DNA from 3 places in the Streptomyces sp. NPDC090127 genome. Region 1 is predicted to be linked to each of the others. Evidence: riboswitches for the same ligand, from Rfam matches in the RefSeq annotation. Region 1 holds a riboswitch; each other region holds the start of a gene.
What was found. Region 1 has a riboswitch for cobalamin ahead of cobN (cobaltochelatase subunit CobN). Riboswitches for the same ligand answer to the same signal wherever they lie in the genome.

Region 1 (3,265 bases):
CGAACATCCTGGTGCTCTCGCTCATCTCGTGGTTGCTGAGGGGGTGCGGGCCGCCGCGACGGCGTCGGGGAGGTCGGTACGGGGGGTGGGCCGCCCGTCGACGAGGTAGGTGCCCTCGCCGGTGGCGACGACGTCGACCCAGGTCTCGGCCTGCGGGTGGCCGCACCGGCGCTCGCAGCCGGAGAAGTGGACGGGGAGGGCGACGGGGAGACCGCCGGGGGCGTCGGCGTGGCCCGGGGTGGCGTCGGTGTGGCCCGGGGTGGCGTCGTGCTCCGGGGCGCCGCCGTGGCCCGGGGTGGCGTCGGCGCGGACGTCGGCGAGGGACTTCGCGCAGCCGGGACGGCCGGTGCAGGCGCCGACGCCCGCCCAGGGGGAGCGGGGGTCGGTGATCAGGCCGTACGTGTCGAGGACGGCGAGCCGCTCCCGTGCGGCCGCCCGGTCGGCGAAGCCGGTGACGACGACCCCACGCCAGGGGGTGAGCCGCAGCTCCCCGTGGGACGCCGCCGCGTTCGCCGGGTTGTCCACTCTCTTCGCGCTGTCCGCTTTCTCCGTGCCGTCCGCGTTCTCCCCGCCCGCCGCGCTCTCCGCCAGCGCGCGCAGGTGTGCGGCCGTGAGGCGGCCGAGGGGGGTCAGGACGTGGAGGGCGTGCTCGCCGAGCAGGCCGGGGGCCGGCGGGGGTGCCGCGGTCCGCGGAGGCGTGGGTGCCGGTACGGGCTCCGCCGGTACGCCGGCCGCCGCGAGCGCCTCGGCCAGGCCCGGTACGTGTTCCCCGGGCAGCTCCCGGACCCGCCAGGCGCCGTTTCCCGCGGCGTGGGCGGCGTCGAGGAAGGCACCGGCCGCGGCGAGCGCGGCCCGGGGCGCGTCCACCGGGGCGACCGCGAAGACCTGGTCGCCCACCCGGAGCCGTACGGACGTCTCTCCTGCGACCAACGTCACATCGCCGCCGAGCCCGGCGACGTCCCCGCGCCCGTCGTCCAGGACGAAGAGGAACCGACCGGACAGGGCCGCCGTCCACTCCCGCCCACAGAGCAGCGCGTCCAGTTCCCGGGCCCACAACTGCACGTCACCGCAGCCGAGTCCGTCCAGCCCGGCCGTCGGTGAGGCCACCACGTTCCGGATCCGCTCATGGGTCGCGGAGGGCAGCAGCCCGGCGTCCGCGAGCACCTCCGCCAGCTCCGCCCCGCACCCCTCGCCGAGGCCGCGCAGCTCCACGTTCCCGCGTGAGGTGACGCTGATCCGGCCGTCCCCCAGGCCCTCCGCGACGGAGGCCAGGACCTGTGCCTGACGTACCGTCAACAACCCTGCGGGCAGCCGCAGTCGAGCCAGGCGGCCGTCGTCCGCGGAGTGCAGCCGAAGCGCCCCGGGGCAGGCGTCGCCACGGTCCCGTACGGGCGGTTCGCCCGGCAGGGGTGAGGTGGGTGGGGTGGGCGGCATGGCGGCGAGCATACCGACGTCACCAGCGGTCCCCGCCAGGCCCGGAGGACGCACGATCTACTATTCGGATCGGCATGGGGTCCCAGGACCCCGGGGAGGAAGCCCGGTGAGATTCCGGCGCGGTCCCGCCACTGTGAGCCAGGTCCCGCGAGGGGCCGGGTGAGTCAGGAACTCCTGCCGTCCACACGACCACCCGGGGCGCGGACAACCCCGAGGAAGGCCTGCGCACGCATGCGAATTCTGTTGCTGTCGCACTCCGACACCGACCTGCTCAGCGCCCGCGCGGCCGGGGGTCCGGTCGACTACCGGTTCGCCAACCCCTCCCGCCTCGCCCTGGACGACCTGCCGGGGCTGCTCGACGGCGCCGACCTCGTCCTCGTCCGCCTCCTCGGCGGGCTGCGGGCCTGGGAGGACGGGCTCGACGCGCTGCGCGCCACCGGGAAGCCGCTCGTCGTGCTCTCCGGCGAGCAGGCGCCCGACGCCCAGCTCATGGAGACCTCCACCGTCCCCGTCGGCGTCGCCACCGAGGCCCACGCCTACCTGGCGCACGGCGGCCCGGCCAACCTGGAGCAGCTGGCCCGGTTCCTCTCCGACACCGTGCTGCTCACCGGCCACGGCTTCGAGGCCCCGGCCGCCGCGCCCACCTGGGGTCCCCTGGAGCGCACCGCGCGCACGGAGACCGGTCCGACGGTGGCCGTGCTCTACTACCGCGCCCACCACATGAGCGGGAACACCGCCTTCGTCGACTCCCTCTGCGAGGCGATCGAGGACGCCGGCGCCCGCGCCCTGCCGCTGTACGTCGCCTCCCTGCGGGCCCCCGAGCCCGAGCTGATCGAGACGCTCAAGGGCGCCGACTCCGTCGTCACCACCGTCCTCGCGGCCGGCGGCACCACGCCCGCCGACGCCCAGGCCGGCGGGGACGAGGAGGCCTGGGACGCGGGCGCGCTCGCCGCCCTCGACGTACCTATCCTGCAGGCACTCTGCCTCACCGGCTCCCGGGCGGCCTGGGAGGAGAACGACGAGGGGCTCTCCCCGCTGGACGCCGCCAGCCAGGTCGCCGTCCCCGAGTTCGACGGCCGGCTGATCACCGTCCCGTTCTCCTTCAAGGAGATCGACGAGGACGGCCTCCCGGCGTACGTCGCCGACACCGAGCGCGCCGCCCGGGTCGCCGGGATCGCCGTGCGTCACGCCCGGCTGCGGCACATCCCGAACGCCGAGAAGAAGCTCGCGCTCGTCCTCTCCGCGTACCCGACGAAGCACTCCCGGATCGGCAACGCGGTCGGCCTGGACACCCCCGCCTCCGCCGTCGCCCTGCTCAGGCGGCTGATCGTCGAGGGGTACGACTTCGGGCCCGAGGACGAGATCCCCGGCCTGGTCTCCGGCGACGGCGACGAGCTGATCTACGCCCTGATCGAGGCCGGCGGCCACGACCAGGACTGGCTGACCGAGGAGCAGCTCGCCCGCAATCCGGTCCGCATCCCGGCGGCCGACTACAAGCGCTGGTACGCGACCCTGCCGCAGGAGCTGCGCGAGGGCGTCGAGCGGCACTGGGGCCCGCCGCCCGGCGAGATGTTCCTCGACCGCTCCCGCAATCCGGAGGGCGACATCGTCCTCGCGGCCCTGCGGCGCGGGAACCTGCTGATCCTCATCCAGCCGCCGCGCGGCTTCGGCGAGAACCCGATCGCGATCTACCACGACCCCGATCTCCCGCCGTCCCACCACTACTTGGCCGCCTACCGTTGGATCGCGGCGCGCGCCGAGGACGGCGGCTTCGGCGCGGACGCGATGGTCCACCTGGGCAAGCACGGCAACCTGGAGTGGCTGCCGGGCA
Region 2 (3,265 bases), on a different contig from region 1:
CAGGCCGGCACCGGGCCGTTGCGCTCGGCGAGGTCGGTGGACGCCTCGTACGCGGCGAGCATGATGCGCTCGGCGATCCGGGTGGACAGCGCGCGCGCCTCGGGGGAGTCGAACGGCAGCTTCAGCTGGAAGAAGACGTCCTGGAGGCCCATCGCGCCCAGGCCCACCGGGCGCCAGCGGGCGTTGGAGCGGCCCGCCTGCTCGGTCGGGTAGAAGTTGATGTCGACGACCCGGTCGAGGAAGGTGACGGCCGTGCGGACCGTCTCGTCCAGCCGGTCCCAGTCGATGTCCCCGCCGGTGACGAAGGCGCCCAGGTTGACCGAACCCAGGTTGCAGACCGCGGTCTCGCCGTCGTCCGTGACCTCCAGGATCTCCGTGCAGAGGTTGGAGGAGTGGACCGTGTGGCCCGGCTCGGCGGTCTGGTTGGCCGTACGGTTCGAGGCGTCCTTGAAGGTCATCCAGCCGTTGCCGGTCTGGGCCAGGGTCCGCATCATCCGGCCGTACAGGTCACGGGCCGGCATGGTCTTGCGGGCCAGGCCCTTCGCCTCGGCGGCGCGGTACGCGGCGTCGAACTCGTCGCCCCACAGGTCGACCAGCTCGGGCACGTCCGCAGGGGAGAACAGCGACCACTCGGCGTCGGCGTTGACCCGGCGCATGAACTCGTCCGGGATCCAGTGCGCGAGGTTCAGGTTGTGCGTACGCCGGGCGTCCTCACCGGTGTTGTCGCGCAGTTCGAGGAACTCCTCGATGTCCGCGTGCCAGGTCTCCAGGTAGACCGCGGCCGCGCCCTTGCGCCGCCCGCCCTGGTTCACGGCCGCCACCGAGGCGTCCAGCGTCTTCAGGAACGGCACGATGCCGTTGGAGTGGCCGTTGGTGCCGCGGATCAGCGAACCGCGGGCGCGGATGCGGGAGTACGAGAGGCCGATGCCGCCCGCGTGCTTCGAGAGCCGCGCGACCTGGTGGTACCGGTCGTAGATGGAGTCCAGCTCGTCCTGCGGGGAGTCCAGCAGGTAGCAGGAGGACATCTGCGGGTGGCGGGTGCCGGAGTTGAAGAGCGTGGGGGAGGAGGGCAGGTAGTCGAGCCGGCTCATCAGCCTGTACAGCGCGGCGACCTCGTCGAGGGCGCGGACGCTGTCGTCCTCGGCGAGACCCGCGGCGACGCGGAGCATGAAGTGCTGCGGGGTCTCGATCACCTTGCGGGTGATCGGGTGGCGCAGGAGGTAGCGCGAGTAGAGGGTGCGCAGACCGAAGTAGCCGAAGCGGTCGTCCGCGGCGCCGTCGACGAGCGCGTCGAGGCGCTCGGCGTGCAGCGTCACGAAGTCGGCGGTGCGGTCGGCGATCAGGCCCTCGCGGTGCCCGACGGCGACCGATGCGGAGAAGCGGACCGAACCCTGGGAGGCCGCCTCGTCCGCGACCGTGATCGTGAGCAGCCGGGCGGCGAGCCGGGAGTAGGCGGGGTCCTCGGCGATGAGGGCCGCGGCCGCCTCGGTGGCCAGCTCGCGCAACTCCGCCTCGTCCGAACCGGCGTTGCGGCCGCGCAGCGCGGCGGCGGCGACCCTGCCGGGGTCGGTGTCGGGGAGGTCGGCGGTGAGGTGGGTCAGGGTCCGCAGAAGCACGGTCCCGGGTCCGTCGCTCTCGTTACCGTCGCTCTCGATCGCTGCGGCCGGATCGGCGGGCGCGATGGTCACGTGGGGCTCTCCCTCGCTCGGCTCGGGGCCGGCGGGTGGAGGCGGGCGGCGGCCCTCCCCGTACGCAGGGCAAGGCCGCGCCACGGCCCACTCCGCGAGGCCCGGACGTCTGTGGCACCCGGAACGGAAGGACCGGGCGCGCTGTCGGCAGGTCTTCGGACTCACCAGGCGGACGAAGCCATCAAAAGCACACCGTTGCGGGACAGTTCCGGATTCGCACCGGATTCCCCTGCGGCGACAGCGAGCACGAGCATACATGTGGGGGGCGCCGCTCGTGGCACCCCCCACATGTTGTGTCGCCCGCGAATTCGTCCGGGAATCCGGGAATACTCCGGGATCAGAGCTCCAGCGCGTAGGTGAGCAGCGGATGGAGGTCCGGAATCGGCGACCAGTCCCGCTCCGGGGTCCGTACGAACCCCATCCGCTCGTATATCCGGTGCGCGGCGACCATCCCCGGGTCGGTCGACAGCACCACCCGGGCGCAGCCGGGGATCGCCCGTGCCCGCTCCACGCAGAACCGGACGAGCGCCTCGCCGGTGCCCCGGCCGCGCGCCTCCGGGGCGACCACCAGCATCCGGAACTCGGCCTCGTGGGCCTGCGCCACGTCCGCCCACCGGGTGCCGCCCGGCACGAAGGTCACACCGCCGAGGATCCGGCCCGTCCCGTCGTCGGCGACGAGCACCTCGGCCTCCGCGGCCCGCCCGGCCACGTCGGCGAGGACGGGCAGGTACGGGTCGTCCGCGCCGAGGAAGAGCAGCCCGTCGTCCAGGTAGGTCCCGGCCGTCAGCGCGCCGAGCGTCTCGTACTCGTCGGGCCGTACCGCCCTGATCGTGATGTCCATGGCAGGCAGTCTGCCCGAGGGGGACGGCGAAGGGCCCGGGGTTTCCTGGTGGAAACCCCGGGCCCTCGCGTGGTGCGGGTACCGCGTCGGGTGCGTCGACGGCGTCAGTGCGTGTCGGCGGTGACCTTCGGCATCTCCTTGTCGACACCCGGGTCGCCCGCGTCCGCCGTGTAGTCCGACGGCGAGGTCTCGTCCACGCCCTCGGGCGCCTTCAGGGCCTTCAGGACGAAGGTGAGGACGACGGTGACGACCATGTTGATCACGAAGGCGGTGAGGCCGATGTAGCCGATCTCGCCGATGCCCGGGATCTCGGCGGACGAACCGCCGAAGTGCTTCTGGGTCGGGCTCGCCACGCCGTAGGCCGCCGCCGTGCCGTAGACCATGCCCACGGCCCAGCCGGCGAGGAGTGCCCAGCGGTGGAACCAGCGGGTGAACAGACCGCCGACCAGGGCCGGGAGGGTCTGCAGGATCCAGATGCCGCCGAGCAGCTGGAAGTTGATCGCGACGGTCTTGTCCATGGTGAGGACGAAGGCCAGCGCGCCCACCTTCACCAGCAGCGACACCAGCTTGGACACCTTGGTCTCCTGCTCCGGAGTGGCGTCCGGCTTCAGGAAGTCCTTGTAGATGTTGCGGGTGAAGAGGTTGGCGGCGGCGATCGACATGATCGCGGCCGGCACCAGCGCGCCGATGCCGATGGCGGCGAACGCCACGCCCGCGAACCAGTCCGGGAACATGT
Region 3 (3,265 bases), on a different contig from region 1:
GCGTCCTGCGGGGTGCCGAAGTCCACGACGACGGCGACGCGCTTGGTGCCGGACTTCGCCTCCGTACCGCCGCAGACCCCCGTGAAGTCGGGGGCGACGGAGGGCCGGGCGGCGTCGTTCGTGTCCTTGCTGACCGCGAAGCGGAAGCCGATCGCGTCGCCGTCGCCGGGCCGGGCGGTCGCCGGGCCCTGCGTCGCGTACGCCCATGCGGTCGGTGTGTCGCCCTCCCAGTACGACCAGTACCGGTAGCCGGCGGCCTGGGCGGGCGCGGCCACGGCGAGGGTCAGCGCCACGGACGCGGCCGCGCCGACGAGACGCGACGGTCGAAAGGCACTCACTTCCTGCGCCCGCTGATCAGGAAGCCGATCCCGATGCCGGCGACCGCGCCGATGCCGATGATCCACCACAGGTTGGACAGCGAGCCGGAGCTCTCCTCCTGGCTCGCCTTCGCGGTGGGGGAGGGCGAGGCCTTCGGCGCGGGACCGGTGGCCGCCAGCTCCTTGAGGAGGTCGGTCGAACCGAACGCGGTCGGGTCGACGCGCATGGCCTTCGCGGCCAGGATCAGCTGCGCGTACGCGGCGGGGCCGCTCTCCTTCGCCCAGGCGGCGGAGTTCTGCTGGAGCCAGGTCAGGGCGCCGGTCGCCTCCTTGGTGGCACCGGCGGCGGCGAGCGCGACGACCGCGTCGGCGGTGTTGCCGTGGTCCGGCAGCTCGGTCGGGTCGGTGGCGCCCGGCATCGGCGGGGTGTTCAGGTGGCCGGTCCCGGCGAGCGCGGCGGCCAGGTAGGAGGCGCCGTTGAGCGCGGCCCGGTCGATCGTGGGCTTCGCCTCCGGCGTGCAGACCGGGGTCTGCTGGGGTTCGATGCCGCGGGCGGTGATGCCCTTGCCGAGCCCCGCGAGGGTGGCGGCGGCGGTCGCGTCGGCGTTCGCGAGCAGCTTGCCGTCCTTGTCGGGCTGGTAGGCGAAGGCGCCCGGGCCCTCCTTGGTCGAGCAGGGCAGCGCGAGCGTGAGCAGGGCGTCGTACGGGGTCCTGCCCTCGGCGGACGTCACGTCGCCGGGCTTCTGGCCGAGCGCGGTGAGCGCGCTGACGACGATCGAGGTGGAGTTGGCGTCGCTGGGACTGCCGGGGTTGTAGCCCCAGCCGCCGTCCTTGTTCTGCACGCTCTTCAGCCAGCTCGCACCGGCCTCCGCGGCCTTCCCGAGCGGCTCGGGGGCGGTGCTCCGGCCCTTGACGCCGGTGAGCGCCTGGACGGCGACGGCGGTGGCGTTGGTGTCCAGCATGGTCGCCGGGTCGCACGGCTTCGCCGGGTCGGGACGGTAGGAGGCGAAGGCGCCGTTGGCGCACTGCTGCCCCGTCAGCCAGCTCACGGCCTCGTCGGCGGGCTGCACTCCGCTGGTCGTCTGGGCGACGAACGCGAGCGACTGGCGCCACACACCGTCGTACGTCGGGTCCTTCGTGCCGTACAGCCCGGCAGGGACGGTGGGCGCGGGGGTCGCGGAAGGGGACGGCGCGGCGGACGCGGCGGGGGCCATGCCGGTGCAGAGCACCGCTGCGGCTGCGAACGCGGCGGCGCCGCGGCGGACGGTGGTCATGCGTGTGGTGGCCTCTCCTGCGGCCGGGCACCGGCACGCTGAGGCACCAGGCTCGGCTCCGTATTCCTCGACGGTGCCGGCGGTCACGTCCCGGACGGGGCATTCCGACTCCCGTTCTCGGGGCGGATGCCTTCCGGGCCGTTGCGGGCCTTCTGGCTCCTCCGGGCCTTGCGGCCCGGCGGCCTTCCGAGGGACGGTCACGGTTGCGGGTCAGCGCCGGATTTGCACCGGCTTCCCCCCGAACGGGTGTGATGACGACTCGCACACTCTACCGGCCCGTACCCCGGCCGACCGGTGGGTGGGAGCCGCCTCACACCCGGGCCGCCGCGGCCCGGGCGTGGTCACACCGCGGCCGGTGACGTGCGTGGCGGTCACACCGCCACGCACGTCACCGGTCACACCGCCACGTACGTCACCGGCTCCGTACCGGCCACGGCCTCGGCGCGGCCCAGCTTCACGAGCCGGCGCAGATGCGCCTCGGCCTCGCTGACCGCGATGGTCCGCGATCCGTACGGGATCTGCTCCCAGGGGCGGTTCCACTCCATGCGTTCGGCGAGCTGCCACGGGGTGAGCGGGTGCGCGAGCAGGTCCACGAGCCCGGTCAGCCGCTCCTCGTGGTGGTCGAGCAGTTCCCGTACCCGCCCGGCGGCGTCGGCGAAGGCGTACTGGTGGGCGGGGAGCACCTCGGCGACGCCGAGCCGCCCGATGCGCTCCAGCGAGTCCAGGTAGTCGCCGAGGGGGTCGGTGACCACCGCGTCGTCGGGGTCCTCGTAGAGGCCGATGTGCGGGGAGATCCCGGGCAGCAGATGGTCGCCGGAGAAGAGCCGGCCGTGCCCGGGCAGCCGCGCCGGGTGCTCCTCCTCCAGGTGCAGGCAGACGTGGCCCGGGGTGTGGCCGGGCGTCCAGATCGCGCGTAGTCGGCGGCCCGCCAGGTCGAGGAGTTCGCCGGGGACGATCTCCCGGTCGGGGAGGGCGGAACGCAGCCCGGGCAGGGTGCTCGCGCGGCGGCCGGAGGCGCGGGCGGCGAGGAGCGGCGCGGTGTGCTCCTCGGGCGCGCCGACGGCGGCCAGCTTGCGGGCGAGGTAGTCGAGCCAGGTGCCGGGCTCGGACGCGCGGGTGCGGCGGACGACGGCGGTGTCGGCGGCGTGCATCGCGATCCACGCCCCGGACGCCTCGCGCACCTGACCCGAGAGCCCGTGGTGGTCGGGATGGTGGTGCGTGATGACGATCCCGTGCACCTCGCGCACGGAGGTGCCCAACGCGACGAGACCGTCGGACAGTTCGCTCCAGGACGCCGGATCGTCCCACCCGGTGTCGATCAGCACGGGCCCGCGGTCGGTGTCGACGACGTGCACCAGGGTGTGCCCGAGGGGGTTGTCCGGGATGGGGACCCGTATCGCCCAGACGCCTCCGCCGTGCTCGGTCACCTGGCTCATGGGCCCTCATCTCTCCGCGACGGCAAGGTGCTTGTTCGACCCTGGCCACTATAACGAGAACTGACGAACCGTCAGAGTGGCCCGCGTCGCCCTGCCGTGAGGGGAGCGGAGTTACTTCGTGCCCGCCGTGCTCGGGCGGGGCTCGGCGGCGCGGCCCACGACGAGGCGGATCGCCGCGGTCGTGAGGTCCGGGTCGTGGAGCTGGACGTAGTGGTCGCTGCCGGTCGCCAGCAGGTGC

Region 2: linked by a shared signal. The riboswitch ahead of ACIPPS_RS02480 (ribonucleoside-diphosphate reductase subunit alpha) and the one ahead of cobN (cobaltochelatase subunit CobN) in region 1 are both predicted to bind cobalamin.
Region 3: linked by a shared signal. The riboswitch ahead of ACIPPS_RS18335 (prenyltransferase/squalene oxidase repeat-containing protein) and the one ahead of cobN (cobaltochelatase subunit CobN) in region 1 are both predicted to bind cobalamin.

The regions. Positions count from the first base shown of each region.
Region 1 covers NZ_JBIVDE010000005.1:405,617-408,881, forward strand. The annotation lists gene ACIPPS_RS20730 (precorrin-8X methylmutase) at 1-25, opposite strand, end outside; gene ACIPPS_RS20735 (cobalamin biosynthesis protein CobG) at 22-1,446, opposite strand; cobalamin riboswitch at 1,490-1,629, shown strand; gene cobN (cobaltochelatase subunit CobN) at 1,666-3,265, shown strand, end outside.
Region 2 covers NZ_JBIVDE010000001.1:564,875-568,139, reverse strand. The annotation lists gene ACIPPS_RS02480 (ribonucleoside-diphosphate reductase subunit alpha) at 1-1,688, opposite strand, end outside; cobalamin riboswitch at 1,817-1,955, opposite strand; gene ACIPPS_RS02475 (GNAT family N-acetyltransferase) at 2,026-2,529, opposite strand; gene mctP (monocarboxylate uptake permease MctP) at 2,634-3,265, opposite strand, start outside.
Region 3 covers NZ_JBIVDE010000004.1:609,730-612,994, reverse strand. The annotation lists gene ACIPPS_RS18340 (SCO2322 family protein) at 1-338, opposite strand, end outside; gene ACIPPS_RS18335 (prenyltransferase/squalene oxidase repeat-containing protein) at 335-1,591, opposite strand; cobalamin riboswitch at 1,689-1,829, opposite strand; gene ACIPPS_RS18330 (MBL fold metallo-hydrolase) at 1,987-3,027, opposite strand; gene ACIPPS_RS18325 (alpha/beta fold hydrolase) at 3,139-3,265, opposite strand, start outside.